Regions from separate parts of the Nonomuraea sp. 3N208 genome, predicted to be linked through region 4. Evidence: riboswitches for the same ligand, from Rfam matches in the RefSeq annotation. Region 4 holds a riboswitch; each other region holds the start of a gene.
The links. Region 4 has a riboswitch for cyclic di-AMP ahead of ACTWPT_RS48590 (glycoside hydrolase family 25 protein). Riboswitches for the same ligand answer to the same signal wherever they lie in the genome.

Region 1 (7,215 bases), on a different contig from region 4:
GACGGGTTCGGGCGTGGAAGTGCCCTACGGGGCGCTCGTGTTGAGCGCGCCGATTCACCCCAGAGAATTGGGTCCCCGGTTCCGCGTGATCGCGAATTCGGCGGCCGCGTCCCTCACGAATCTGAATGTCCGTGCTGGTGAGACGCGGTCTCGGCAAAACGAAGGGCGCTAACGCGGCATGAATCTTGCCTGGCGTACGCCCTGAGTCCTTAAACGTAAGCGAACGGCATAGAAAGATGCAAGCGAGGTTCGGGCGCCGGCAACAGGATCCCCTATGACATAGGCGATTGCGGGCAGAATTCTTTACCCAACTCCGGGCGGGGTTTACCAAACGCGCCGGCGGCTGCGACCTCCGTCCGACCGGCCGCAATAGCTTGCGATCAAGGTGACCCTGTGAGCACTGTGCGCCTCGTCCACGACTCGGGGAATGAGTTGCGCCTCGTTTGCGCTATCCATGGGGAGATATATACCTTTTGCGTAATCGCGGTATACGTCGTGGAGGGCTCTCGTCCGCGTCGTTGCCGTTTTGTTGACCGGATCGTGCGCGTCCCGAGGGGATCCCTGGGGATGACGTTCGGCCGCCGAATCCGCGCCTCGCGGAACCGGGGACCCATCCTTTCGGGGTGAATCGCACGCAACCCAGGCTGCGCGCGTAGGGCACTTCCACGCCCGAACCCGTCAGCTAACCCGGTAGGCGGTATGGAAGCAAGGAGTCAATGCCCCATGCTCAAGCCCCGGCTTGCCGCAGTCGTCCATTCCCTCAAGAACCGTCGCGACTTTCCCTCCAAGAAGCTCAGTCTCGCCCTCGGTGGCGTGATCCTGGCCGGAGCCACCGCCCTCACGGGCGTGGTCGGCACGGCAATCGCCTCATCCCCTGAGCACAGTCCTGTGCACGAGGCTCAGCCCGCGTCCGAATCGCTGGCCTTCGGCCTGGACATCTCCAACCACGAGCCGCTCTACGACTGGTCCGCGAGCTCGGCCCAGTTCGGCATCATCAAGGCCACCGAGGGCACGAGCTTCCGCGACGCCTCGTTCGCCAGGCACTGGCGCGAGCTCGACAAGAAGCAGATCGTGCGCGGCGCCTACCACTACGGGCACCCCGGCAACGACCCCATCGCCGAGGCGGAGCACTTCCTGTCCGTGGTGAACTCCCAGCCCGCCAAGCACGGCGACCTGCTGGTCCTGGACCTGGAGACCACCGACGGCGAGTCCGTCGACGAGGTCAACGCCTGGGCCAAGGCGTGGTTGTCGCACGTCAAGGCCAAGACCGGGATCAGCCCGATGTTCTACAGCGGCTGGAACTTCGCCGACACCTACGGCAAGGGCCTGGCCGAATACCCGCTGTGGGTCGCCCACTACAGCAAGCCCAAGGGTGCGGTCACCCCGCCCGCCGACTGGAAGTCGTGGACCATCCACCAGTACACCGACGTCCCCGTCGACGAGAACGTCTCCGCGCTGACCCCCGAGGAGTTGCGTGACCTGGGCCGCCCCGCCGCCTGACGCCCGCCTCCCGACCCAAAGCTCCTCGCGCCGCCTTCGGCTCAGGGACGGATGAGGACCTTCAGCGCCTCGCGGGCGGCCATCGCGCGATAGCCGTCCGCCACGTCCTCCAGGCCGATCGTGCGGTCGAAGACCCGGCCCGGGTCGATCGTCCCGTCCAGCACCTCGGGCAGCAGTTCCTCGATGTAGGCCCGGGCCGGGGCCACCCCGCCGGTGAGGGTGAGGTTGCGCAAGAATTCCGGAAATCCCATCGGCACCTCCTCGTACTGCGGCACACCGACCCGGCTCACCGCGCCGCCGGCGCGGGCCACGGCGAAGGCCGTCTCGATCGCCTCCTTGGTGCCGACACACTCCAGCACCGCCTGAGTGCCGTCGCCCCCGGTCAGCTCGCGTACCCGTTCGATGCCCTCACCGCCACGCTCGGAGACGAGGTCGGTGGCGCCGAACTCGCGCCCCAGAGCGGTGCGGGCCTTGTGCCGGCCCATGAGCACGATGCGCTCGGCGCCGAGCCGCCTGGCGGCGAGCACCGCGCACAGCCCGACCGCGCCGTCGCCGATCACCGTCACCGAGGTGTGCGGCCCGACCCCGGCCGTCACCGCGCAGTGGTGGCCGGTAGGGAACACGTCCGACAGGGCGAGCAGGGACGGCAGCAGCGGGGAGTCCTCCCCGACCGGCAGTTTGACCAGGGTCCCGTGGGCCTGCGGCACGCGTACCGCCTCGCCCTGGCCGCCGTCCACGCCGTCCGCCGCCCAGAAGCCGCCGTGCCGGCAGGACGTCTGCAGACCCTCGCGGCAGAAGTCGCAGGTGTTGTCCGACCACACGAACGGCGCCACCACCACGTCGCCGGTCTTCAGCCCCGTCACCTCCGCGCCGACGTCCTCCACCACGCCCAGGAACTCGTGGCCGATGCGTTCGCCCTGCTCGGTGGCGGGCCTCGCCCCGTACGGCCACAGGTCGCTGCCGCAGATGCACGAGCGCAGCACGCGGACCACGGCGTCCGTGGGTTGCCGGATCTCCGGGTCGGGGACATCCTCGACGCGCACGTCACGGGCACCGTAGATCAAGGTTGCTCGCATGAGGACCTTCCCATCGTGACTTCTCTCGTCGTCACAGGTACCCGGGGTCGGCCGCGATCGTGTGATCGGCGCGTCTGCTCCAGGTCCGTTGTCGTTAAAAATGCCCCGCATTGACATGCAAGTCGCTACTTGCCTATCGTGGGGTCCGTGGGCGACGTGTTCAAGGCCTTGGTCGACTCCACCCGGCGCAAGATCCTCGACGAGCTGACCGAGAAGGACGGGCAGACCTTGTTCGAAATCTGTACGCGCCTGGCGATGAAATACCAGCTCGGCTCCTCGCGGCAGGCGATCTCCCAGCACCTGGACGTATTGGAAGCCGCCGGCCTGGTGGAGACGCGCCGCGAAGGCCGCTACAAATTCCACTTCATCAATACGGCGCCGCTCGAACCTATCGTCGACCGATGGCTCAGGCGCGCCACAAAGGAGCCAGAATGAAGATCCACCTGTCCAGCGTGTTCGTGGACGATCAGGAACACGCCATGCGCTTCTACACCGACGTGCTGGGCTTCACGGTCAAGCACGACGTCCCGCTGGGTGAGGACCGCTGGCTGACCGTCGTGTCGCCGGACGACGTGGACGGCACCGAACTCGTTCTCGAGCCTTCCAGCCACCCCGCCGTGTCGCCCTTCAAGCAGGCACTGGTGGAGGACGGCATCCCGATGACCTCGTTCGCGGTGTCCGACGTGCATAAGGAGTACGAGCGGCTGAAGGGCCTCGGCGTGCGCTTCACGCAGGAACCGGTCGTCATGGGACCGGTCACCACGGCCGTCTTCGACGACACCTGCGGCAACCTCATCCAGATCGCCGCCCAGGGATAGCCGCCCGGCGGACCGGCGTGCTGCTTTATGCGCCGGTGGTGCTGCGGTAGCGTCTGCCCGCATGCGTGCCTTCGTCATCACAGGTCCAGGACGTGCGGAGGTCCAGGAGGTGGAGCCGCCCGCGCCGGGGCCCGGTGAGGTGGTGGTCGAGGTGGAGCGGGCCGGGGTGTGCGGCACCGACATGGAGTTCTTCTCGGGCGCGATGGCGTACCTGCGTACTGGCGAGGCCCGTTACCCGGTGCGGATCGGACACGAGTGGGCGGGCACCGTGCGGGAGGTCGGCGACGGCGTGGATCCCGCCTGGGCCGGGCGGCGGGTGACCGGCGACACCATGCTGGGGTGCGGCGAATGCGCGCGGTGCGTGGCGGGCCGCCAGCACTTGTGCGCCGACCGGTACGAGATCGGCGTGCGCAACGGCTGGCCTGGAGCGCTGGCCGAACGGCTTCCCGTGCCCGTCCGGGCGCTCCAGCCGCTGCCCGACCCGGTCGATCCGGTGCTCGGCGCTCTGGTGGAGCCGGGTGGAAACGCGTTAAGGGCGGTCCGCGCCGCCGCGGTGGCGCCCGGTGAGCGGCTGCTGGTCATCGGGCCGGGCACGATCGGGCTGCTGGCGGCCATGATCGCGGTGGCCCACGGGGTCGAGGTGCACCTGCTCGGGGTGAACGGGCGCTCCCTGGCGTTCGCCCGCTCGCTCGGCTTCACCCAGACCTGGACGACGCCGCCGGAGCCGCCATTGAGGTTCGACGCCGTGATCGACGCCTCGACGGGGTCCGGCTCTCCCGCGCTCGCGCTCGAGCTCGTGGAGCCGGGCCGCAACGTGGTCTTCATCGGCCTGTCGGCCGCGCCCAGCCTGGCCGACACGCGCCGCCTGGTGCTCAAGGACGTGACGGCGGTCGGCGTGCTCAGCGCCTCCGGCGGCCTCGCGGGGGCCATCGACCTGTACGCCTCCGGGCAGGTCGATCCGCGTCCCCTGGTCGCCGCCACCGTCCCGCTGGACGAGGCCGCCGCGGTCCTGTCGGGAGAACGGCGGCCCAGCTGGGGCGACGCTCCGAAGATCCTCATCGATCCCCGCCTGGGCTGACCGCCCGCAACACCCGATCGCACCGAGATGCCGTCACAGCCGGATCCGCCCGCAGAGATCCCCCGCCTGGGCTGACCGCGCATCCGAAAATCCGTCGCCCCGGATCTGCCCGCTGGTTAGCGTTTCCGGGTGGACATCTACCTGGAGACAGACCGGCTGATCCTGCGCCGCTTCACCGAGTCGGACGCCGACGACCTCTTCCACCTGCACAACGATCCCGACGTCATGCGATACCTCAACGGCGGCAAGCCGACGCCCCGCAAGGTGATCGTCGAGGAGACGCTGCCGAGGTTCATCGCCTCCGGCTTCTGGGCGGCGATCGAGAAGCCTTCGGGGGCGTTCCTCGGCTGGTTCCATTTGCGGGCGGCCAAGGGCAAGCCCGCCGACGAGCCGGAGCTCGGCTACCGGCTGCACAAGTCGGCCTGGGGGAAGGGCTACGCGACCGAGGGCTCGCTAGCACTGATCGACAAGGCGTTCGGCGAGCTGGGCGCGCGCCGCGTGTTCGCCCAGACGATGACGGTGAACCTGGGATCGCGGCGGGTCATGGAGAAGTCCGGGCTGAGGCACGTACGGACCTTCTTCATGGACTGGCCCGACCCCATCGACGGCACTGATCAGGGCGAGGTGGAGTACGAGCTGCTGCGGCCCGACTGGGAGGCCCGGCGGCGAATGTGAGCCGGGGATGGGCTACGTGACCGCGACCACCGCGTAACGTTCGTCTTCGATCTCCTTGCCCCACAACGCCGGGTCGGTGAGCACGTCGACGTGCAGGTCCGCGAGGTCCGCGACGGTCAGCCGCACCGCCGCCACCAGATCCCCCGCGCTCACCCCGCCATCCCACGGCATGCCCGCGCCCGAACCCCGCTCCGCTGTTAAGTCCTGATCTCTCCCCTCGCTGGACGTGCTCCAGCGTCCCTCCACGAGGACCAGCCGTCCGCCGGGACGCAGCAGAGCCGCCCAGCGGGTCAGGGCGGCCTCTGGCTCGGGAATGGTCCACAGCAGGTGCCGGGCCAGCACCACATCGAAGCGCTGCTCCCCCACAGGCGGCCGCGCGGCATCCCCGACCAGCACGACCGCGCCCGTGCCTGCCAGCTTCGCCCGCGCCCGCGCCACCATCCGGGGCGCCAGGTCTACCCCCGCGACCCGATGGCCGCGCTCGGCGAGCAGCAGCGACAGCGACCCCGTGCCGCACCCCAGGTCCAGCACGTCGGCCCGGCTCTCGGGCAGCCACGCGGCGAGCCGATCGGCCCAGGCCGCTCTGACTCTGGAGTCGCGCAACCCGTGGTCCGCTTCCTCGTCGAAGGAGTCGGCGGCAGCGTCCCAGTATGCGGCGATGCTCTGCATGACACCCATCGTGGCAGCGGCCACCGACATTTCACGGAGGCAGGCACCTGGTGTACTGGTCAGACCAGTCGCTAGGGTTGCCTGTCATGGGATATGACGCGCTGTTCCGCCTGGACGGGCGCCGGGCCGTGGTGATCGGGGCAGGAAGCGGGATCGGCAGGGAGGCGGCGCTGGCCATGGCGGCCCACGGGGCGTCGGTGGTGTGCGCCGACCGGGACCTGGCCGCGGCGGAGGAGACCGCCGCCGCGTGCGGGGGCACCGCCCGGCTGCTCGACGTGCTCGACGCCGGGGCCGTGGGCCGGGCCGCCGAAGAGGAGCCTGCCGACGTGCTGGTGTTCACCGCCGCCACGAACGTCCGCAAGCGGCTGCTCGACTACTCGGGCGAGGAGTTCGACCGGGTGGTGAGGCTGAACCTGCGGGCCTCGTTCGACGTGGTGCGGGCGTTCGGCGCGGGCATGGTGGAACGGGGGCGCGGGTCGATCATCGGGTTCGCGTCGATCCGGGCGAGCGTCACCGAGCCGGGGCAGAGCGTCTACTCGGCCACGAAGGCCGGCCTCGTGCAGTTGCTGCGGACGGCCGCCGCCGAGTTCGGACCGCACGGGGTGCGGGTGAACGCCATCGCGCCCGGCGTGGTCGAGACGCCGCTGACCCGCCAGATCAAGGACCACCCCGCCTGGTACGCCGCGTACGCCGCCAAGAGCGCGCTCGGCCGCTGGGCGTCCGCGGAGGAGATGGCCGGGGCGGTGGTCTACCTGGCGAGCGACGCCGCGAGCTTCGTGACGGGATCGGTGTTGTACGTGGACGGCGGCTGGACCGCCGTGGATGGCCGATTCGACCCGCCGAATTGAGGTGAATATCCCCGCCCTAATAGGGCAGCAGCCACGGGTCCGTCCCAAGAAAGGAGGGACCTGACCGATGAGTACAGCACGGAAATTAGCACCCGCGACCCTCGCGACCGTGCTGGCGTTGACCATCGCCCCGGCGGCGCAGGCCCAGACCACGGCGACCGCCGCTCCCAGCGCGGTCGATCAGGCCGGCTGGGTGCTGCATGCCTCCGCCCAGGACCGGGCGTATCTGAGGCAGGCGCACAGGGGCCACCTCGCCGAGATCGCGGCCGGCCGGGCCGCGTTGCGCGAGTCCCGCGACAGAGGCGTGCGCGCGATCGCCTGGCGGCTGATCCGTGATCATCGCCGGCTGGACGCGAGGCTGCGTTCGGTCGCTGACCGGCTGGACGTCCGCATCCCGGATGCCCCGAGCGCCGAGCAGCGGGCCGCCCTGCGCGCAGTGACCGCTAGGTCGGGTCATCGCTTCGACCGGGCCTGGCTGCGGCTGCAGGCCGACGCCCACTACCGGTCACTCCGGCTGGCTCAGGTGGAGCTTCGCCTGGGTCATTCCGAGT
Region 2 (7,215 bases), on a different contig from region 4:
CTCCTCGACCCGGGCCAGTGCGCTCAGGAGGTCCTCGCCCGGCTGCGCCCGCCTGATCGCAATGAGGTCGCGGAAGTAGTCGCGAAACTCTCTTCTGGCCCGGCCGGTTTCCGATACGAGCTCGTCTGTAAGCATCGGGTCAAGGCTGCGAGCCAATATTTCGCTCCAGCCGCTGAAACGTTCACGGTCCTCCGGAGGCACCCCCAACATCTCGGTGATGACCAGGACGGGCAGCGGGTAGGCGAAACCGGAAACCAGGTCCGCCTCCTCCGGCAAAGCGCCGATCAGCTCGGCGGTGATCGCCTCGATGCGGGGGCGGAGCCGTTCGACCATGCGCGGCGTGAACGCCTTGCTGACCAGAGCACGCAACCTGGTGTGGTCGGGCGGGTCCATCCAGAGGAACGATTCAACGGGCTGACCTGGGTCTCTTCCGTACGGGGGGTCGGAGCCGTGGCCGAAGCGGGGGTCGCGGAGCATCGCTCCGCACAACTCGTGGGTGGTGGCGACGATCAGTCCCGCGCGGGTACGGAAGATCGCCCCGCGAGCGCTCATCTCGCGGTAGCGCGCGTATGGCTCGCGCAGAAAGTCCGGATCGTTCGGATCAAAACCCAAGACGTCGGCCGGGCCCATCGGTCCCGGGCCGGGCCCGTTGGACCGCTCTATGAGTTCGCTCATCGTGCCGACGGTCTCGTCGCCGTATGGCGAGTACGTCACATATAACGGATCATGTCAATAGTGCCCGTCAAGTGCGAAGATTCTTGCGCTTGACGACCTTTCCAGGATGCGTTTACCGTCTGCGAGACGAGCGGCTTTGGCCCGTTGTGAGGTCCGAGTTCTGCTGTTGGGGGGGAGGGCTCCCGATGGATGTGCTCACTGAAGGCGTTGAGCTGAGCCACGCGGATCTGGCGTTGCTGGCGGAGCTGGCCAAGGGGGTCACGGTAGATCGCGTGGGGAGACGTCTGGATATCAGTGGGCGGACAGTACGCCGGCGGTTACGGGGCATCTGCGACCGCATCGGCGTGGCCACGGCCATCGAGGCCGTGGCCTGGGCAGCGCGACGACAGCTGATCTGACGAACTAGTCGGCGATGCGCACCGCGCCGGCGTACGGCCGGTTCGCGATCGATGCGATGTGCACGACATCACCGGTTCGCGGGGCGTGCACCATCATGCCCCCGCCCAGATAGATGCCGACGTGGTGCAGGTCGCTGTAGAAGAACACGAGGTCGCCCGCGCGTAGTTCGGACTTGTCGATGTGCCGGCCCGCGGTCCACTGGTCGCCGGTGTAGTGCGGCAGCGAGATGCCCACCCGCTGGAAGGCCGCCATCACCAGGCCGGAGCAGTCGTAGGAGTTGGGGCCTTCGGCGCCCCAGACGTACGGCTTGAGCTGCTGCGTGAGCGCCCACCTGGCCGCCTGGGCGGCCTTGCCGTTGCCGGGGATCGGCAGGTTGATGCGTACGCGGGAGCCGGCCCGGCCGGCCTCGCCCATGGCCCGCCTGAACAGGTTGCTCTCGGCCTTGGCCACCAGTTTGGTGATCTTGTCGCGCTTGCTGTCGAGGTCCGCGACGATCTTCTGCAGGTCCTCCATGCGGGTCTTGGCGCCCGCCCTGGCGCGGGTGGCGGCGTCCATGGCCTTGGCAAGCTGGTTGACCTGCTCGCCCTGCTGCTGCTCCAGCGCGTACGTGGTCGCGGCCTGGTCGAGGAACTTCTCAGGGTCGGTGGAGGCCGTGAACGCCAGCGCCTTGCTCAGACCGCCGGTGATGTAGGCGTTCTGGGCGAGCATGGCGGCTTTGGCCCGCTTGGCGGCGAGGTCGGCCTCGCTGTCCGCCAGCGTCTTCTGAGCGGCGTCGGCGGCCTTCTGTGCGACCTTGTACTTCTCCCGCTGGCCGTTGTACTGCTCCGTCAGCGTCTCGATCTCGACATGCAGCTTCTCGACCTGCTCGGAAAGCTCCTTGAGTGAGGGCTTCGGGTCCGCGGACGCTGGAGCGGCGACGGGGATGGCGATCAGGAGCGCGGCCAATGTGATGCTCATCACGCCGAGGCGGCGTGAGAGCCGGGCCCGTTCCGGAGGGCGGGCATGCCTGCCCGCCGACTTCCCCCCACGGCTCAGCGTGCGCTTCACCAACCAGCTCCTCTCATTGACGCCTACCGGGTTAGCTGACGGGTTCGGGCCGGAGCAGCCCTACCGAAGAACTCGGATTCACCCCAGTGGTGGCGTGCGGAGCTCGCCACCGGTGGGTCCCCGGCTTCCCATGCGAGAATTTGGCGTGTCCCCCGCGCGCGACACGCGGGGAACGTCGTCGCTGGACACTAATGCACTCCGGGTTCGTGCTCAACCAGAACTGCTCGATCTGTAGAGGTTTCACAACTGCCGGGTCACAAGGTGATCTCGTGATCAACCGTGCAGAAGAGACTTTATGTCCTCTTTGTCATTACTTCTGCCGAACGCCAGAAGTAGCCGGGCTGGGACCCATGTGGCTCCTGGCATGTCACAGGATGGGGCCAGACGTGGGAGTTAGGGCCGAGCCGTAATGACATCTGTACTCTGGAGAGCCATGGAGCAGGTGGCCGAACTGACGACGCCGGAGACCGCGGTGGTGGTCCGGCGTGCCCGCACGCCCGACGTGCGGCGGATCAGGCGCCTGGTCGACACTTACGCGGGCGCCGGTCCCCGGCTCCTGGAGAAGGCCACGGTGACCCTCTACGAGGACGTACAGGAGTTCTGGGTGGCCGAGCTCGGCGGGCGGGTCGTCGGGTGTGGCGCGCTCCACGTCCTGTGGGAGGACCTCGCCGAGGTTCGCACGGTGGCCGTCGATCCCGAGTGTCGGGGCATGGGAATCGGCCACCGGATCGTCTCCGCGCTCATACGGCAGGCGAACGATTTGGGGCTGCGACGTGTATTCTGTCTCACTTTTGAGGTCGACTTCTTCGCGCGGCACGGCTTCCGCCCGATCCAGGGCACGCCGGTGTCACCCGAGGTCTACGCCGAACTGCTGGCCTCGTACGACGAGGGTGTCGCGGAGTTTCTGGACCTGGAGCACGTGAAGCCGAACACCTTGGGCAACACCCGCATGCTGCTCCACCTGACATCGGGTGACGCAGGCCTTGACTAGCTGGAAAGGTGATTGTTGATACCTATGTCGATACGTTGGGCAGCACAGGGCATGTGTCCTGACACGTGCCACATGCGCACTCGAAGCGAGGTGACACGGTGAGCACCGGACAGCCGCCGTATCCGCAGGACGAATCTGGCGAGAATTCTGCGCCCGGCAACCCCCAGTACGGGCAGCAGAACGCGGGCCGCCACCCCGGCGAGCCCGACCCCGACGTCACTGTGGTCGGCTACCGGGCGGACGACGCCTATGGGCAGCAGCCCCAGTACGGCCAGCAGGGCTATGGCCAGCAACAGGGTTATGGCCAGCAGCCACAGCACGGTCAGCAACCGCAGCACGGCCAGCAACCCCAGTACGGCCAGCAGCAGGACTACGGTCAGCAGCAGGGCTACGGCCAGCAGCAGCAATACGGTCAGCAGCCACAATATGGTCAGCAGCCGCAGTCCCAGCCTGACTACGGCCAGCAGAGCTACGGTCAGCAGGCGCAGCAGGGCTACGGCCAGCAGCCCGGTTACGGCCAGCAGCCGCAGTCCCAGCCGGACTACGGCCAGCAGGCGCAGCAGGGCTACGGCCAGCAACCCTCCTCCGGGCAGTACGGCGCCCAGCAGCAGGGCTACGGTCAGCAGCCCCAGTCGCAGCCGGGCTACGGTCAGCAGGCGCAGTCCCAGCCCGATTACGGGCAGCAGGGCTACGGTCAGCAGGCGCAGTCCCAGCCCGACTACGGCCAGCAAGGCTACGGTCAGCAGGCGCAGTCCCAGCCCGACTACGGCCAGCAAGGCTACGGTCAGCAGGCGCAGTCGCAGCCGGGCTACGGCGAACAGCAGGGTTATGGCCAGCAGGCGCAGTCCCAGCCCGACTACGGCCAGCAGGGCTACGGTCAGCAGGCGCAGCCGGGTTACGGGCAGCAGGGCTATGGCCAGCAGCAAGGCTACGGCCAGCAGGCACAGTCCCAGCCAGGCTACGCCCAGCCCCAGTACGGCCAGCAGCAGTACGGCGACCAGCAGCAGTACGGCCAGGCCTACGGGCAGCCGCAGCAGGCCGCCTACGGCCAGCCGGGCTACGGCCAGGCCTATGGGCAGCAGCCGGTCGGCGTGCAGCCTCCGGGCGCACCGGCTCCGCTGGCGGAGTGGTGGCAGCGGCTGGTGGCGAGGATCGTCGACGGTGTGATCTTCGGCATCGTGATGGGCCTGGTGTCCTTCATCTTCGGGCTGTTCCTGGTCGCGAGCTACAGCTCGACCACCGGGGCGAGCACGGGCCTGGTCGGCTCGTTCGTCGTCGGCATCGTGATGGCGGTCGTCCTGACCGCCGTCTACGTCGGCTACGACTTCTTCATGCACAAGATGAAGGGTCAGACCGTCGGCAAGATGATCATGGGTATCAAGGTCGTCCAGGTCGGCGGCCCGGTGCCACCGGGCGGCATCCCCAACGACGCGGCACTCAAGCGCGCGCTCGGGACGTGGGGCGCCTACATCCTCTACTGGCTGCCCTTCGGAACCCTGCTCGCCCCCCTTCTGTGCGCCCTGAACGGCGCCTCCATGCTGTGGGACAAGCCGCTGCAGCAGACGTTCGCGGACAAGTTCGCGCGCACCGTGGTGGTGAAGATCAAGTAGTCCTCCCTCACGTAAACATAGGGGCCGGCTTCCCGCCGGCCCCTATGTTTTGTCCGCGGGGCCGTACCAGAATGTGAGAGGGACCCGTAGTCTCGACGCGAGGTGGAGGTTATGGCCGGGACGCCGCCGTGGGCGGCCTCGCTGCCGGCGGAATGGTGGGAACGGCTCGCCGCCCGCCTGATTGAAGCGCTCGTCTTCGGGGTCTTCTATTACATTCTGTTCATTGCGCTCTGGGGCATCTTCCGGACTGTCGGGGTGCTGGAGGTGTTCGGCGGCCGCCTGCCGGGTGTGTGCGCGTGGTTCGGGGCCGGACTGGCTTATGCCGGCTACGACTGGCAGGCCCATTCCAGGCGCGGCAGGACGTTCGGCAAGGCGATCATGCGGATTCGCCTGGCCCCGGCGAAGCTGGCGCCGGGAGCGGCGCTCAAACGGTCCCTGGTCTATCCGGGGCCGCTCATGCTCATGGGCATTCCGGTGGTCAATCTACTGGCCGGAATGCTGCTGTTCGGCGTCGGGCTGCTCATCCTGATCGACAAGCCGCTGGAGCGCGGGCCGCATGACAAGCTGGCAGGAACGCGCGTCGTAAAAGATCTTCGCTGAGCCTTCCGTGCCTGCACCGATGCCTTTTCGCAAAATTTTCGCTTGATCCGGTAAGGAGCCTGGAGAGACTGGCATTAGGCTATGGGGCGTCCGGGTTGCCGGATGTTGGCGCACCTGCCGCACGCAGGGCATCTGTGTGCCGCTATGGTCGGGTGCGGGCGGTTGTCGCCTTGCGCTCATGAGGTCCGCCGCGCTCCTGCGGGCCGCGCACGCACTCATATAGCGCCCCGAAACCCCGCTAGCCGTGGAGGCGAGGACGAATGGAAGCCCTAACAGACGTATTGTCGGCGCTCATCCCCCCGGTCGTGGTCGGCGGAGCCTTCATCTTTGGCGTAGTGAAGTTGGTCCGCGCCGAGGGCCCCAGGCGCCACCGTAACGGCCAGGAGCCGGCCGACAAGCAGAACTGATCGGCTAGTCAGCCGAATCCCCGCTGCGCTGAATTGTCTCAGCGCCTTTCCGGGTATATGTTTGGGCAGGCGAATGAAACAATGCCCGCGAAAGGATTGCGTACATGGCCAAGCAGATCCAGGAGATTCTCATCGATGACCTCGATGGGGGCGAGGCCAATGAGACGGTGAGCTTCGCTATTGACGGCTCCTCCTATGAGATTGACCTCAGCGACCTTAACGCCAAGAAGCTGAGGGACGCGCTCACGCCTTTCGTGCAGAACGCGCGCCGGGCAGGTGCTGCGTCCACGCGTCGTCGTGGCCGTGGCGGGAGCCGTGCGATGAGCCGCGAGAAGAGCTCCGAGATCCGTCAGTGGGCCAAGGCCCACGGGCTCCCGGTCAGCGAGCGAGGCCGTATCGCCTCCACGGTCGTCGAGAAGTACGAAGCGGCTCACTGACCGAGCCGACTCACGACCATGCGCTTATGATGTTCGCCTTGGACCCCGGCGGCCGCCATAAGCGCATGATCGTCTCTAGGGTGTTCCGAATGCCGGAACGCCAAGAGGATGATCTCCAGCTCCCCCATATGACGGGCGTTTTGGCCGCGTGTTGTGGACCATGCCTGGCGCCGTTTCACCGGCGGGTGCCCGTATATGTGATGGTGTCGCCCTCCGTGTGCCCGAATGGCGATTCCCCGCGGTGGCCCGTTCCAGGGGAGAGATACTCGCGGATGGGGGAGCGGTGTTGCCGGGATCGCGCCGCCGGAACGTACGTTGAATGAGGTATGCGAGCCACCCGCCGCCGTTGAGTAAAACCTGAGACCGGCTCTAATCCAGGATCTCGACTCGCGCGCGTGTGAGGCCGGGCAAAACCCGCTCCCCAGGTCATGTGCCGCACAATGCCGGGCCTCCCCATGTGCATCCTGCCGCGAATGCCGTGACCACTTGGACAGTCGTGCCTGATGAGGTTGGTAACCCGGCTGACCGGATGAAGATTTTCATGAGAGTGCGGTAGGTGCCGTGTCGTGTTCAGGGCGTAGTGCGCGCACTTGGCCAACCATTGCATGGGGACATAGGATGATTGCGTAACAGATACGGACGTGGCATCCGAGATGCGCGGGCGTGGGTCGGCCTGACGGCGGTGCGCCCGAAGCGCCTGGTGGCCGATGCGTGTTGATCTGTGTACGCCGCGGGCGGCAATTTAGTGTCGCGGACGTGAAGCACCCTAAACATCGTTCGCTTGCGGCGTATCGGGAACACGTCACCCCCGAACAGTAGTTGGATGAGGGTGAACGCCCTGCTCTCGGGGAACGTGTCTGCTATAGAGCGTGTCAGCGGCGAGTGGGCACGGTTCGCCGAGCCAGGGCTAGCATGCGGGAGGACGGGACCGGATTTACCGGCCTGACTGACCGCTCTGTGAGGAGCGACGAGATGTTCGAGAGGTTCACCGACCGAGCGAGGCGTGTTGTCGTCTTGGCCCAAGAAGAGGCCAGGATGCTCAACCACAA
Region 3 (7,215 bases), on a different contig from region 4:
GCGGGGGCGACCCCAAGCGGGCCGAGGCCCTGCGGAAGGTCGCGCAGTGCATGCGGGACAACGGCGTGGAGAAGTACCCGGACCCCGAGGGCGGCATGATGCGCATCACCGGCGACGTCGGCCAGGACCCCGACTTCAAGTCCGCCCAGGAGAAGTGCCAGAAGGAGATGGCTGAGGCCGGTATGGGAGGCAGGTGATGGGGCCCCTACAGGGCGGGGCCACCCTTGACGGGAAGGCGGAACCCGACGTGACGCCCTCCCGCCCGCGCCGCCGTCGCGGGCGGGGCAAGGTGGTCGCCGGACTGCTCATCGTGCTGGCCGCCGCGGGCGGCGGGTTCGTGGCGATCAACAGCGGGGGTCTGCTGGAGGGCGCCTCGGGCCCGACCCAGTCGGCCGACGTCCTGCCCCCGGCCACCGCCACGGTGGCCAGGCAGACGCTGAACGACACCATGGACGCCGACGGCGAGCTCGGCTACGGCCCCGTGACCACGGCGGTGACCAGGAAGCCCGGCACGATCACCTGGCTGCCCGAGAGCGGTCAGCAGATCACCCGAGGGAAGTCGATGTACCGGCTGGACAATGACCCCGTCACGCTCATGTACGGCGACACACCCGCCTACCGCGACCTCAAGATCGGCGTGGAGGGCAATGACGTGGAGAACCTGGAGCGCAACCTCAGCAAGCTCGGTTACGACGGATTCACGGTCGACGACGAGTACACCTACGACACCGCCGAGGCCGTCATGGAATGGCAGGAGGACCGTGGCCTGGACGAGACCGGCGTGGTCGAGCTGGGTCGCGTCGTCTTCGCGCCGGGCAAGCTACGCGTGGAGAGCATTGAGGCCGAGGAGGGCCAGCCTGCCCAGCCCGGCCAGAAGGTCCTGACGTACACGGGCACGTCCAAGGTCGTCACCGTCGAGCTGGAGGCCGAGGACCAGCGGATGGCCAAGAAAGGGGCCAAGGTCGAGGTAACGCTGCCCGACGGCAAGAGCGTGAGCGGCAAGGTCACCGAGGTCGCCACGGTCATCGTGCCGGGCGAGGGCCAGAACGCCGACCCCGAGACCCGGGTGGAGGCGCTGGTCTCGATCGGCGCTGCCAAGGCCGCCAAGGGCCTCGACAAGGCGTCGGTGGACGTGACGTTCACCGCATCCCAGCGCAAGAACGTGCTGACCGTGCCGGTCGCGGCCCTCGTGGCGCTGCGGGAGGGCGGCTTCGGCCTGGAGGTGATCGAGGGCGGCAAGTCGAGGTACATCGCCGTCGAGACGGGGCTGTTCGCCGGAGGACGGGTCGAGGTCGAGGGCGACGGGCTCACCGAGGGCATGACCGTGGGGATGCCGAAGTGACCTACCCCATGATCTCGCTGACGGATGTGTCCAAGTCCTACCCCGGTGGGGTGACGGCGCTGAACTCGGTGTCGCTGCGCATCGAGCACGGCGAGCTCGTCGCCATCGCCGGCCCGTCGGGGTCGGGGAAGTCGACCATGCTCAACGTCGTCGGCACCCTCGACCGGCCGTCCTCGGGAACCATCCACATCGACGGCTACGACGTGTCGAAGTTGTCCGACGGCCAGCTCTCGGCGCTGCGCGCCACCACGATCGGCTTCGTCTTCCAGCACTTCCACCTCGCGGCGAAGGTCCCGGCACTGGACAACGTGGCCGACGGCCTCATCTACACCGGGATGAGCAGGTCCGAGCGGCGCCGGCGGGCGGCCGCCGCGCTCGAACGGGTCGGTCTCGGGCACCGGATGGACCACGAGCCGCACGAGTTGTCCGGTGGCGAGCGACAGCGCGTGGCCATCGCCAGGGCTGTGGCGGGCGAGCCGCCGCTGGTGCTGGCCGACGAGCCGACCGGGGCGCTGGACTCCGTGTCCGGCACGGGAGTGATGGAGTTGCTGCACGAGTTGAACGCCTCTGGCACCACCATCGTGATCATCACGCACGATCGGGAGATCGCCGCCAGCCTGCCCCGGCAGGTGCGGATGCGGGACGGCGAGATCATCGCGGACAGCACGGTGCCGGAGATGGTCGAATCAGGGGTGGCGTGATGGCCGTCGTCGAGGTGAAGCGGCCCAAGCTCGCCCCGGCCGGCATGCGGCTGGGCGACGTCATGCGGGTCGGCGCGGTCGGCCTGCGGACGCGCCCGTTGCGGGCGTTCCTGTCCGCGCTCGGCATCGCCATCGGCATCGCGGCCATGGTGGGCGTGGTCGGGCTCTCGTCCTCCTCGGGCGCCGAGCTCGACCGCACGCTCTCCGCCCTCGGCACCAACCTCCTCACCGTCACGTCGGGCACCACGCTCGCAGGCGAGGCGGCGCAGATGCCGAAGGACGCCGAGGCGATGATCGAGCGCATCGGGCCGGTGCAGGCCGCCTCCGCGGTGGCGAAGATCTCCGAGGCCAAGGTCTACCGGTCCGAGCAGATTCCCGAGGCCCAGACCGGCGGCCTGTCCACGTACGCCGCCCGCCTCGACCTGCCCGCCACCGTCGGCGCGACGCTACGCAGCGGGACCTGGCTCAACCAGGCCACCGAACGGTACCCGGCCGCCGTGCTCGGCTCGGCCGCCGCCCAGCGGCTCGGCGTCGGCTCGGTCGGCCAGGACACGCAGGTCGTCGTCGGCGGCCAGCGCTTCTCCGTCGTCGGCGTGCTGAACCCGGTCGCGCTCGCCACGGACCTGGACAGTGCCGTCATGGTGGGCTGGCCGGTGGCCGAGGAGCGGTTGGACTTCGACGGGCATCCGACGACGCTCTACACCCGCTCGGAGGAGGCCAAGCTGGAGGCGGTACGCCAGGTCCTGGCCGGCACCGCCAACCCGGAGGCGCCGAACGAGGTGGACGTCTCCCGCCCGTCCGACGCGCTGGCCGCCAAGCAGGCGACCAGCCAGGCGTTCGCCAACCTCTTGCTGGGCGTGGGCGCGGTGGCCCTGCTCGTGGGCGGTGTCGGCGTGGCCAACACGATGGTCATCTCGGTGCTGGAACGCCGCGCGGAGATCGGGCTGCGCCGCTCGCTCGGGGCGACCCGCGGCCAGATCCGCACGCAGTTCCTGGCCGAGTCGCTGCTGCTGTCGGCGATGGGCGGAGCGGGCGGTGTGCTCCTCGGCACCGCCGTCACCATGGGGTACGCGCTCTACAGCGGCTGGCCCTCCGTGGTCCCGGCCTGGGCCACCGTCGGCGGTCTCGCGGCGACGCTGGCCATCGGCGCCATGGCCGGGCTCTATCCGGCCGTCAGGGCCTCCCGCCTGTCCCCGACAGAGGCACTCTCCACGCCATAGCCGGGGTGCGTTCGGCCCTCGTCCGCCTGACCGGGCGTGGGCCGTCGCCCTATTCGGGCCGGAGGAGCTGGGCGGCCGGCGTCCGGTTGACCCACTCCTCCCACTGCTCGGGCGGCCAGCCGCGGCCCGCTGCACCGTGGCGTCACCTGGCGCCCCTGAGCTTGGCGATCAGTCCCAGGTCGTCCACGCAATGTCCGAGCCCGAGAGCCACGGACTCCAGCGGCCGCTCCGCCCGGCGCACCGGCATGCACAAGGCGGTACGCAGCCGCCGGCACAGCCCGCGTAGCAGCGCGCCACCCCCCACCAGCACCGCACCCCGTTCCCCGAGGTCGGCCACCAGCTCCGCCGGGCAGTGCTCCACGATCCCGACCGCCGCCCGCTCGATGGTCTCGACCGGCTGTCTGGTCGCCTCATAGATCAGCTGCACCGGGAGTGCCGCTGTGCGCTCCCGCCCGGTCTCCACGTCCCTGCCGCGGACCAGCACCTGCCGGTCCAGCGGCTTCCATTCGGAGCCTGCGCGGCGCTTCGCCGCCTCCGCCTCGCCTTCGTCGATCAGCAGCCCGTGCTCGCGCTCCACGAGGCGGGCGATCGACCTGCTCATGGCGTGGCCGCCGACCGGCACCGTGCCGGAGGCCACGACGGCCCCGTACGAGAGCACCGCGATCCTGGCCGCGTCGCGCCCGATGTCGATGACCATCCGCCCGGCGCAGTCCTTGACCGGCACGCCCGCGCCGAGCGCGGCGGCCAGCGCGTGCGGGATCAGCAGGATGTCCCGCGCCTCCGCCTCGAACGCCAAGTCGCGCAGCGCCGCCCGGTCGATCCGCGTGCAACCGTCGGGCAGCGCCAGGACCACACGCGGCCGGGCGAACGGATGCCCGTGCACTTTACGGACGAAATACCGGATCAGGCGCCGGGTGAGCTCACTGTCGACCGGCAGGCCGTCGCTGATCGGCCAGCACGTCTCGCAGGGCGCGTCGAGGGCCGCCGCGCCGTACCCGAGGACCTTGCCCGTCTCGGCGTCGCGTGCGACGGCCGAGGGCTCGTTCAGCACGATGCCCTTGCCCTTGACGTAGATCCGGGTGCACGCCGCCCCCAGATCCATCGCCAGGTCATGGCCGAGGACACTCATCGCCGCTCCGGGGGTTGACCATCATGTCGCTTTGCTTCCCTGGTGCGCACCAACGCAATACCAGGAACGGTTCGCCTTTGCTCCAGGCGCCGACCTGCCACGCGGCGGCCCCAGTTTCGTGCCATGGCCGACGTCGTGCGAAGCTGTGATTGTCCCCAAACACCATGGAGGTCCTCATGGCGGATACACCCGAGCCGGAAAACAGCGAAACTTCCGAGGACGAGATGAAGCGCAAGTTCCGCGAGGCGCTGGAGCGCAAGCGCAACCAGCACGCGGGCTCGGGCGCGGGTGGCAGGGGCGGTGACCCATCGAAGATCCACGGGGCGCACGGTCCGGCTGCGAGTAAAAGATCGTTCAGGCGCAAGAGCGGCGGCTGAGGCTGGGATTGCGAGGGGGCACGGCAGGCCGTGCCCCCTTTTTCTATGCCCGCGGAGGCCGATCTTCGCCCGATTTGGGCCTTTACATCCTTAGGTAGATCTTTCGACGGATTCATGATGATTTGTTTGCGTGTGTCCGGAATACGTGGTTAAAGTGTGGGCCATTACCTAGCCGAGTCCCGATAGATCGGGAACCGGGGACCCATCCCTCGGGGTGAATCCGGCCACGTGCCGGTAGGGCATCTCCACCGCCCGAACCCGTCAGCTAACCCGGTAGGCGTGATGGAGAGGACACCGCATTGATGTACGTACCCCCAGACAGCGTCGTGCCGGCCTCCGGCTGATCGGCCCTTTTCCCAGGCTCCTTTCGCGCTCCGCGTAGTAACCCCCGTTCGGCGTTCTGCCTTGCTATGCCCTTTTTCCGGGAGCGCGTGTCCCTGACCCCTCGCAAAGGACCTCACTGCCCCATGTCTGCACGTTTTGGCCTGCGTTCCTGCGCCCTGTTCGCCACCTCCGCCACCACCGTTGTGGCCATCGCCTGTACGGCGGCCCACGCCGATTCCGACACCGACGAGAAGGTACTGCTCAAGGGCTCGACCACGGCGTCCTATTACTGGGACGACGGCTCCGGCCGCAACGGTGACACGGGGATGCCCGCCAGCGGCAAGCCCATGCAGAAAGGGCTGGCCGCCAGTCCGAGCTGGCCGCTGCTGACCGAGGGATACGTGGTCTACAAGGGCAAGAAGCTCCCCTTCTTCGTCGGCGACCGCGGTCCGGGCGTGCCCTCCAACCGTGGCATCATGCTCGACTTGGACGCCAAGACCTTCGCGGAGCTGACGGGCGGCAGGTTCAACCCCAACACGCTCAGCGTGGACGGCGTCGGCGGCCAGGGTCACATCGACGTCGACTATGTCATCACCAAGTGGGGCAACGGCGTCGGCAAGAAGAACTACCCGGTCCCCTTCTCCACCGGCGCATGGGCCAGGAAGGACACCAACCCGGCCAAGCCTCCGACGGTCGTGGCCGAGGAGAAGCCTGCCGAGGAGGAGCCTGCCCAGCTCAAGCCCCCCGCGGTCAAGTCCACCGAGGTCAAGCCCGCCGAGGAGCCCGCCGGCGGCAAGGCGGTCGCGGCTCCGCCGGAGAACGCCGTCGCGTCCAAGACCGAGGCCGAGGAGTCGAGCGCCGTGGGCGGCGTCCTCCTCGCGGGTGCCCTGGCCATGGCCGGGGGCGGCGCGGTGCTCGGCCACAAGCGCGTGCGCAGGCTCATCAGGCGCTGACTTTACGACACGGAGACCAGAATGTCATTCTGGTCTCCGTGACCATGCGCGCAGCCGTCAACGGCATCGACATCGCCTACGAGACCTTCGGCTCACCGGCAGGACGACCCCTGCTCCTCATCATGGGGCTCGGCGCTCAGCTCATCCACTGGGATGAGGGGCTCTGCCGGCTCCTGGCGGAGCAGGGCCACCACGTCGTACGGTTCGACAACCGCGACGCGGGCCTGTCCACGCACTTCCACGACGCGGGTGTCCCCCAAGCGGGGAAGCCCGCGCCGTACCTGCTCGACGACCTGGCCGACGACGCCGCCGACCTCATGGACGTCCTCGGCCGGCCCGCCGCCCATGTGGTCGGCGCGTCGATGGGCGGGATGATCGCCCAGACCCTCGCCATCCGGCATCCCGGACGGGTGCTGACCCTGACCTCGATCATGTCGACGCCGGGCCCGGAGGTCGCCCCGCCGACCGCGGAGGCGCTCGCGGTGCTGATGGCCACGCCGCCCGACGACCGCGACGGCGTGCTGGAGCAGGCGCTGCGGACCTGGTCCATCATCGGATCGCCCGGCTACGACCTGGATCGCGAGCGCATCACCGAGATGGCCGGGATGGCCTATGACCGGTGCTTCGATCCGGCGGGCACGGCCAGGCAACTGGCGGCCATCATGGCCTCGGGCGGCCGCACGGAATCGCTCGCCCAGGTGAAGGTGCCCACGCTGGTCCTGCACGGCGAGGCGGACCTGCTCGTCCCCGTGGCGGGCGGTCAGGCCACGGCGGCGGCCATCCCCGGCGCCAGGCTGGTGACCTATCCCGGCATGGGCCACGATCTGCCGCGCCCCCTCTGGCCCGACATCGTCAGCGAGATCACCAAGCTCACGAGCGCCTGAAAGCTCGGCGGCGGCCCGCGCCGGGATGCGGGCCGCTCAGGCGGATTTCTCGCGGTACCGGAGAATGCCGGCCACGTTCCGCTCCGCCCACGTGGCCACCGCCGAGACCGGCTCGTGCAGCGAACGCCCGAGATCCGTCAGCGTGTACTCCACCCGCGGTGGCACCTCGGCGAACACCTCCCGCGTGACCAGCCCGTCCTGCTCCATGGCCCGCAACGTCTGTGTCAGCACCTTGGGCGTGACCCCACCCATCCGGGCCCGCAGCTTCGTGAACCGCATCGGCCC
Region 4 (7,215 bases):
CACCTCATCCATTCACCGTCAGCTCTGACTGTAGGGGGAGCATTTCACAGTCACCATTGACTGCGAAAGGGGCTCAGACGCGTGTGGCCGGTAGCAGTGATGGCAGCCGTACCAGCAAAAGGGCAAGCCTCGCTGAGCGGCCGTCGCGGCGGTATCGGTTCGTGCCCCTGTTGACCTTGGACAAATCGCCATAAACAATGGCGGCACCGAAAATCCAACCGCGAGCACCGGATGAACCCCCGCCGGCGCAGGGTTGTCGTGCGAACGCATGTCGGCGCGGCGAGTCCGGTCCGACACACAGCGAGGTCGTTTTGTCTGAAACGCCGGTGCCGACGTCGAGATCATGGATACCGCGCGGGCATCCGCTGTCGTGGGCAACGCTCGCGGTGACCACTGGCGCGATCCTGATGACCGCCGTGGACGGCGGCATCCTGCCCGCTGTCCTGCCCGCCATCCAGCAGGAGTTCGGGCTGAACTCCACGCAGGCGGGACTGGTCAACTCGGTGTTCTTCGGCGGCCTGATCGTCGGCGCCCTGCTGTTCGGCTGGGTCTCGGACCGGATCGGCACCGGGTACCGGCGGACGTGGACGTGGAACGTCGCGATGCTGCTTGCCATCCTGGGCGGCGCCCTGACGTTCGGATTGGCCGGCAGCTTCGTGGCGTTCCTGCTGCTGCGGATCCCGATGGGGATCAGCCGGGGCGGCTCCGAGCCGGTCAATGTGGCGCTGGTGAGCGAATGGTGGCCCAAGGAGCACCGCGGCTTCGCCGTCGGCGTGCACCACACCGGATTTCCGCTCGGCCAGTTCCTCACTGGTGCCCTCATCGCCGCCGTCCTCGGGTTCGCCGGCTGGCGTGAGGCCTTCCTGCTCATCCCGCTCCTGGGGATCCCCATCATCGTGGCGCAGGCGCTCATCGGCACCAGACGCAACCAGGCGAAGGTCTACGACTGGATCGACCGCCGCGGACTCACCCGCCCGATGCCCGAGCTGTCCACCCGGCTGCCGGGCAGCATGCTCGCCCCGGTCAAGCAGGCGCTGAGCAACGCCAACGTGCGGTGGTCCGTTGTGTTGATCTTCCTGTTCCTGTGGGCCGAGGCGGGTGCGGTGACGTTCCTGGCCGTGCAGCTCACCCAGCACGGCATGGGGTTCGCCGAGGCTGCGTTCCTCTCGGGCGTCTCGGGGCTGACGGGGTGGCTCGGGCAGGTGGTCTGGGGTACGTGGTCGGATCACGCCGGCCGCAAGTTCGCCATCCGCTTCCTGGTGATCGGGTGGGCCCTGACCCTGCTGGCCATGATCTTCATCACCAGCGCGGCGACCGCGTGGATCATCCTGCTCGCGTGGGGGTTGTTCCGCAACGCGCCGTTCCCCGTCACGTACGCGTTGCTCATCGACTCGGTGCCGAAGGCGGCCGGCACGGCGATGGGCATCATGATCGGGATCGCTCTGGGGGTGTCCGGGGTGCTCGCTGCGGCGGTGTCGGGCTGGATCATCGACCAGTCCGGGTTCACCGTGCACTACATCGTGCTCGCCGCGATCTGCCTGCTCGGCCTGATCCCCCTGTCCCGGATGACCGAGACCGTGGGGAGGCACGCACCGGTGGCGGCCGACCGCGAGGAGCAACAGGCCTGATGCCGGCCTGGAGGTGTTGTCGCCGGCGGAGCTGCACCACCGGGTGTCCGACGGCAGCCTGCAGCGCGTCCACCGGGCCGACTTCCACACCATCGCCCTGATCACCTGAGGCAGCGGGCACCACACCGTCGACTTCGTGACTACTTGTGGGTACGGCCGGGCCAGCTGCAGCGCTCCGACCGCGACCCCAGGCCGGACGGCCTCGACGGCACGCACGTGCTGTTCACCGCGGCCTTTCCACCGGCCTTCGGCGGCGTCGGGCGGTTGCGGGCCGACTGGGTGGAGCCGGTGTGCCGGCAGCTGGGCGCCGACGCCGACTCCCCGCAGGGTGGTCAGACGCTGCGCAGGACCGAGACCACGATGCCCAGCACCACAGCGTGGTCGCCATCCATGACGTCGTAGACGGGATTGCGCGGTTCGAGAAAGACGTGCCCGTTACGTCGGCGGTACACCTTGACGGTGGCCTCGCCGTCGATCATCGCGGCGACGATCTGGCCCGAGTACGCCTCGGGCTGCTGCCGCACCACGACGATGTCGCCGTCGCAGATCGCGGCGTCGATCATCGAATCGCCCCGTACACGGAGGCCGAACACGTTGCCACGCCCGGTGAGGTCGCGTGGCAGCGTCAGCGTACCGTCCGCATGCTCGTCGGCCGGGATGGGAGCGCCCGCGGCGATGTCTCCGACCACGGGCACGGTCACCAGGTCGCCGGCCGGTTCGGGCGCCGAGGCCCGCAGGAACAGACGCACGTCGATCGGCCGGGTCATCGTCGTGCCCCGGCGAAGGAACCCCTTCTCCTCCAGGCTCCTCAGGTGCTTCGACACCGACGAGGACGACCGCAGGCCGACTGCTCGGCCGATCTCGCGTGTGCTCGGAGGGTAGCCGTACCTGACCACCCAGTCGCGGATCGCGGCCAGGATCCGCTGCTGCCGCTGCGGCAGGGCCGAGAAGTCCAGATACTCGAACGCGTCGGGATCGTCGTAGGCGGTCACCTGCGAATGCTAGAGGGATGTCGTCCTCCGCCGCGAGCGTCCCGAGCGCGACGATGGTCGGCGAGATAGATCATGACGCCCTCGGGGTCCATCCCGAAGGTCGCCGCGACGAGTTTGGGGTCCATGGTGTTGACCAGGTTCGACCAGGCGGGTGGAGCGAAGCATCCGGGGCGGGACGCCGCAGGCGTCCAGGACGTGGCTGACGAAGGCGGTGGAGGCCGGGGATCGGCCGGCCTTGGTGCCCTTGGTGACCATCACGTGCGGGGTTGCTGGTGCGCTGGGCTGTGATGTCGGCGCGGGGCAGCGTTCCGGCCCGGCGGGCGCGCTCGCGGGAGCGCAGCAGGAAGGTGTTGAACGCCTCCGCCGCGGGCCGCAGCGGTCCGGGGACGGCGTCGATCCGGCGGCGACGGCGGCCGGCGGCCAGCCGTTCGGTCGGTGGCCCGCCCCAGCCCAGTCCTGTCGGTGGGGCGACCGGCGCCTCGATAGATGAGCTGGTTCAGCAGCAGGAACGCCGACAGGCCATCGGGCAGCGGGAAATCGCCGGCCGCCATGATCTCCTGGCGCAACGTGGCCGAGTTCGCCCAGACGACGAAGGACTGCAGGGCAACGGCGAAGCCACCGGGCGGCAGGAGGGGCAGGGCCGCCTCGGGGCTGAGGTGCTGTCGGGCCTTGAGCGTTCGCTGCCTGGAGCGTGCCGCGCGACCACGGACCCGGTTACTTGCGGCCCAGGGCGCGAAGTCGGTCCAGGCTCACGGAGGTGACGTTCTGGTCCACTGGGCTGTCGGTGTACTGGTGGATGGTCCACGTCTTCCACGGTGCGGGCGGCAGGACCGTGCCTCTTGCCTTGCTGTAGTGGGCGACCCACAGCGGGTACTGGCCGAGGCCTTGACCATATCTGCTGGCGAAGTTCCAGCCGGAGTAGAACAGCGGGGTGATGCCGGTCTTGGCCCTCACTCGCTCCAGCCACTTCTTGGCCCAGGCGTTGACCTGGGCTACGGACTTGCCGTCGGTGGTCTCCAGGTCCAGGACGAGGAGGTCACCGCTCCTGGCCGGCTGCTTGTTGACCACGGATAGGAAGAAGTCGGCCTCGGCGACGGGGTCGTTGGCCGGGTGACCGTAATGGTAAGCGCCGCGCACCATGTTCTGCTTGGCCATCTCGGCCCAGTGACGGGCGAAGGCACGGTCTCTGAAATCGGCGCCCTCGGTCGCCTTGACGATGCCGTACTTGGCGCCGCTGGCGGCCCAATCGTGCGTCGGCTGGTAGTTGGAGACGTCCTGGCCGTAGACGAGCGTGTCGCTGTCGGCGTGCGCGGGACTGGCGACGCTCGCACCCGCCACGGCGGTGGTCACGGCCAGCAACCCGGTGACCGCGGACTTCAGCAAGATGCCGGGGGTGGCCATGCGGTTGGCCATTCGGGTGACGCTGGTCTTCGGGGCAGGGGTAAGACGATGGTCGGCCATCGGTAGGGAGTTCTCCTTGCTTCCATACCGCTTACCGGGTTAGCTGACGGGTTCGGGCATGGAAGCTGCCCTATGGCACCTCGGCGCCAATTCACCCCAAGTTCGAACGACTGGGTCCCCGGTTCCGCCCGAAGGCGGATTCAGCGGTCACAGACAGGACTGTGATGTCATGCGATGGTCAATGCAACAACCGGATAAACCGGACGTATGGCGCATAACATAATGTATCAACCAAAAGGTTTACAAGTGGACAAACCGGTGGTCGGCGAGTTCCTCTCCTGGTGACGGCTCAGGAGCCCCGCTCGGCTAGGAATTCGCCGTCTCGGTGAGCAGGCTCATGTTCAGAGACCGGTCCGGATGGCTTGACCTGCGCTTGATAGAACGTTTAAGGCAGGTTGAAGCATACGATCTGCGATCGCCCCGGGAGACGGCACGAGGAAGGTCGAGGACTTCTCGGAGGCCAGCTTGTGAACGCCATCTACCATTTAGCGATCTTGAATTCGGAAGAATGTCGATGGGTTTGAGCACCACGACAGTGTTGATCATCCCGCCAGGTGACCATCGGGTGCGAGCAGGGACGTGCGGAGGCATGGAGGGCGTGGAACGTCGTTAAGCGCTCCTCGACCTGGGCCGAAAAGGACATCGGCACCCCTTATCGTCCCAGGCGAGGAGCGCTTTTCTGTGGTTGCCGAACCGGTCGCCCACCCCACGACGCACATTTTCGGGGCTAGTTGAGCAAATCCTCAGGGCTAGCCGAGGATGGGAATCCCGTGCTGGCCCCCCACATCTCCGCGAACCGGCCATTGTCGATGCGAAAGATCTCGAACAGCATGGGCTGGGCGTCGCCGTCTGGGGCCGCGATCCCCTCGACGGTCGAGCGGACGGCGGCCTTGTCGCCGTCAACCAGGATGTCCTGGGCGACGACGCGTATGCCAGGAAACCGGGTAACGAGTGTGCGCCAGGCGTCTTTGCCCGCCTCGAACCCTGTGGTGCCGAGCGGATGGCTGAAGAAGCCGGGGGTGTGCAGGTCTGCGGCCTGGTCGAATTGCCGGCTGTTGAAGCACTCCTGCATTCGCTTTACCAGGGCGCTCACGTCCTCGGCCGCGGCCGCCGAACTCTACGTGGGCGTGTGAGCACGACAGGGCTCAGGAGGAAGCGCGTTCACGGACGACCATGGGCCTCCACGATCTTCATGCGCTGGCTGCTCTCGGACCGTGCCTTCGACGCCGTCATCCGCCGCGCCTTCGGAGTCTGACCCTAAAAGACTTCGACAAGGAACACCTGTCTCGCGGACCGTGATGGGGTCGGAGTGCCGGGTGATGGCTTTGTCCTCATACGATCACCTTCATCACCTATACGTACGCTCGGTGGGCATCGATGCCCAGAACTCCCCGGACATCCGAACTCCCACGGAGACCTATCTACATGGACCTCGCCACGCGCCGGCGCCGGCAGGCGCTGTTCCTGTTCTTCTTCCTCCCAGGAGTCGCGATGTCGTCATGGGTGACCCGCACCCCGGACATCCGTGACCGGCTGGAGGCGTCCACCGGCCAGATGGGCTGGGTGCTGTTCGGCCTGTCGCTCGGCTCCATGATCGGAATTCTGTGCTCCGGACGTCTCGTCTCCCGTTACGGGACCAGACCCGTCATCGGCGTGGGAACCGCACTGGTCATCGTGAGCATGGCCGTCATCAGCGCCGGCACTCTCCTCTCGTCCGCGCCGCTGGTCATGGCGGGCCTCTGTGTGTTCGGCGCGGGCATGGGAGCAGCTGACGTCGCCGTCAACGTCGACGGCGCCGACGTCGAACGGATCAGTGACACGACGACGCTGCCCACCCTGCACGGTTGCTGGAGCCTGGGCACCGTCATCGGCGCCTGCGCGGGCATCGCCGCCACGGCCGCCCGCCTCCCGGTGCACTGGCATCTGGCAGCGGTCACCCTGATCGCGGCCGCGACCTTCTGCTACGCCATCCGCTCCATCCCCGCAGGCACCGGAGTCCTCGCAGCAGACCAAGCCGGCACCGGCGCCGACCATGCGAGGCCGAGAGTCTGGAAGGACCGCAAACTCCTCCTGATCGGTGTGATCGTGCTGGCGATGGCCCTGGCCGAGGGAGCTGCCAACGATTGGCTGCCGCTGCTCATGGTGGACGGGCACGGCCTGGACGCCACCTCCGGATCCCTGGTCTTCACCGGGTTCGCCGCCGCCATGACCATTGGCCGCTTCAGCGGCACGTTCTTTCTCGACCGCTTCGGCCGGACCACCGTCGTGCGGGCCAGCGCCGTCTCGGGAGCGCTCGGCCTGCTCCTGGTGATCTTTTCGGACAACGCCGTGCTGGCCGGAGCGGCCGTCCTGTTCTGGGGACTCGGCGCATCACTGGGCTTCCCCGTCGCGCTGTCGGCCGCGGGAGAGTCGGGACCGGAACAGACCGCCCGCGTGAGCCTGGTGGCCGTGATCGGCTATGTCGCCTTCCTCGTGGGCCCACCCGGCCTCGGCTTCCTCGGCGAGCACTGGGGCCTGCGCTCAGCCATGCTGGTGGTGCTCGCCTTCGTCGCCTCCGTCGCCTTCCTGGCACCTGCGGTCGACACACGCCGCCGTTCCGCTACGGCAGCAGCCGTACACGCTGACGACACTCCCTGAACCACGCGGCGGACAACTACCACAAGCGTGCTCCTGCTGGGGCGATAGCTGCCGTCGTCTCCTTCCGGCATATGCATGAACGTTCGCTCTCATTGAGTGATCCGTGCCAGCGTGAAGTCGATCTCGAAGGAGCGGTTCCAAGGAAACGTGACGTCGTCGATCGTCCAGTCCGGGTCGAAACCGTGCAGGATCGGCTCGAGCCTTTCGCGGGCCGCGGTGGCGTCCGGGCCGGTGGCGCGGACGAGCGCCTGGTAGCCGTAGTCCTCAGTGAGGCGGTGCAGGAGGAGGCGCCGGGCGGCTGTCCGGTCGAGGGTGTTCTCCCTGGTGCCGACGACGGTCGCCACGGCGGCCGCCACCACGGAGCCGATCGTGTTGCCCGCCGTGTTCCAGCCGCCGTAGGCCACCAGGTCATCCACGAGGCCCTCCGCCCGCAGCGTCTCGACCAGGCCAGGATCGCCGCCGTTGGTGTGGCGGACGTCGGCCAGGGCGACCGGGGC

Region 1: linked by a shared signal. The riboswitch ahead of ACTWPT_RS58680 (glycoside hydrolase family 25 protein) and the one ahead of ACTWPT_RS48590 (glycoside hydrolase family 25 protein) in region 4 are both predicted to bind cyclic di-AMP.
Region 2: linked by a shared signal. The riboswitch ahead of ACTWPT_RS20115 (NlpC/P60 family protein) and the one ahead of ACTWPT_RS48590 (glycoside hydrolase family 25 protein) in region 4 are both predicted to bind cyclic di-AMP.
Region 3: linked by a shared signal. The riboswitch ahead of ACTWPT_RS29465 (hypothetical protein) and the one ahead of ACTWPT_RS48590 (glycoside hydrolase family 25 protein) in region 4 are both predicted to bind cyclic di-AMP.

The regions. Positions count from the first base shown of each region.
Region 1 covers NZ_JBQQBR010000089.1:9,603-16,817, reverse strand. Annotated here, with positions in the region: cyclic di-AMP (ydaO/yuaA leader) riboswitch at 1-113, opposite strand, end outside; cyclic di-AMP (ydaO/yuaA leader) riboswitch at 570-712, shown strand; gene ACTWPT_RS58680 (glycoside hydrolase family 25 protein) at 724-1,500, shown strand; gene ACTWPT_RS58675 (zinc-binding dehydrogenase) at 1,542-2,576, opposite strand; gene ACTWPT_RS58670 (ArsR/SmtB family transcription factor) at 2,724-3,011, shown strand; gene ACTWPT_RS58665 (VOC family protein) at 3,008-3,394, shown strand; gene ACTWPT_RS58660 (zinc-dependent alcohol dehydrogenase) at 3,456-4,472, shown strand; gene ACTWPT_RS58655 (GNAT family N-acetyltransferase) at 4,602-5,147, shown strand; gene ACTWPT_RS58650 (class I SAM-dependent methyltransferase) at 5,160-5,816, opposite strand; gene ACTWPT_RS58645 (SDR family NAD(P)-dependent oxidoreductase) at 5,903-6,664, shown strand; gene ACTWPT_RS58640 (DUF4142 domain-containing protein) at 6,732-7,215, shown strand, end outside.
Region 2 covers NZ_JBQQBR010000012.1:173,323-180,537, reverse strand. Annotated here, with positions in the region: gene ACTWPT_RS20125 (cytochrome P450) at 1-675, opposite strand, end outside; gene ACTWPT_RS20120 (LuxR C-terminal-related transcriptional regulator) at 861-1,073, shown strand; gene ACTWPT_RS20115 (NlpC/P60 family protein) at 1,078-2,031, opposite strand; cyclic di-AMP (ydaO/yuaA leader) riboswitch at 2,127-2,277, opposite strand; gene ACTWPT_RS20110 (amino-acid N-acetyltransferase) at 2,555-3,112, shown strand; gene ACTWPT_RS20105 (RDD family protein) at 3,211-4,722, shown strand; gene ACTWPT_RS20100 (RDD family protein) at 4,834-5,322, shown strand; gene ACTWPT_RS20095 (histone-like nucleoid-structuring protein Lsr2) at 5,834-6,166, shown strand; gene ACTWPT_RS20090 (ATP-dependent Clp protease ATP-binding subunit) at 7,139-7,215, shown strand, end outside.
Region 3 covers NZ_JBQQBR010000020.1:181,521-188,735, reverse strand. Annotated here, with positions in the region: gene ACTWPT_RS29495 (hypothetical protein) at 1-197, shown strand, start outside; gene ACTWPT_RS29490 (efflux RND transporter periplasmic adaptor subunit) at 197-1,342, shown strand; gene ACTWPT_RS29485 (ABC transporter ATP-binding protein) at 1,351-2,043, shown strand; gene ACTWPT_RS29480 (ABC transporter permease) at 2,043-3,263, shown strand; gene ACTWPT_RS29475 (rod shape-determining protein) at 3,406-4,392, opposite strand; gene ACTWPT_RS29470 (DUF5302 domain-containing protein) at 4,569-4,769, shown strand; cyclic di-AMP (ydaO/yuaA leader) riboswitch at 4,930-5,064, shown strand; gene ACTWPT_RS29465 (hypothetical protein) at 5,237-6,046, shown strand; gene ACTWPT_RS29460 (alpha/beta fold hydrolase) at 6,091-6,930, shown strand; gene ACTWPT_RS29455 (winged helix-turn-helix transcriptional regulator) at 6,967-7,215, opposite strand, start outside.
Region 4 covers NZ_JBQQBR010000048.1:25,474-32,688, forward strand. Annotated here, with positions in the region: gene ACTWPT_RS48575 (MFS transporter) at 387-1,628, shown strand; gene ACTWPT_RS48580 (hypothetical protein) at 1,773-2,030, shown strand; gene lexA (transcriptional repressor LexA) at 1,961-2,620, opposite strand; gene ACTWPT_RS48590 (glycoside hydrolase family 25 protein) at 3,335-4,081, opposite strand; cyclic di-AMP (ydaO/yuaA leader) riboswitch at 4,095-4,237, opposite strand; gene ACTWPT_RS48595 (ester cyclase) at 4,809-5,174, opposite strand; gene ACTWPT_RS48600 (MFS transporter) at 5,507-6,718, shown strand; gene ACTWPT_RS48605 (DUF4127 family protein) at 6,808-7,215, opposite strand, start outside.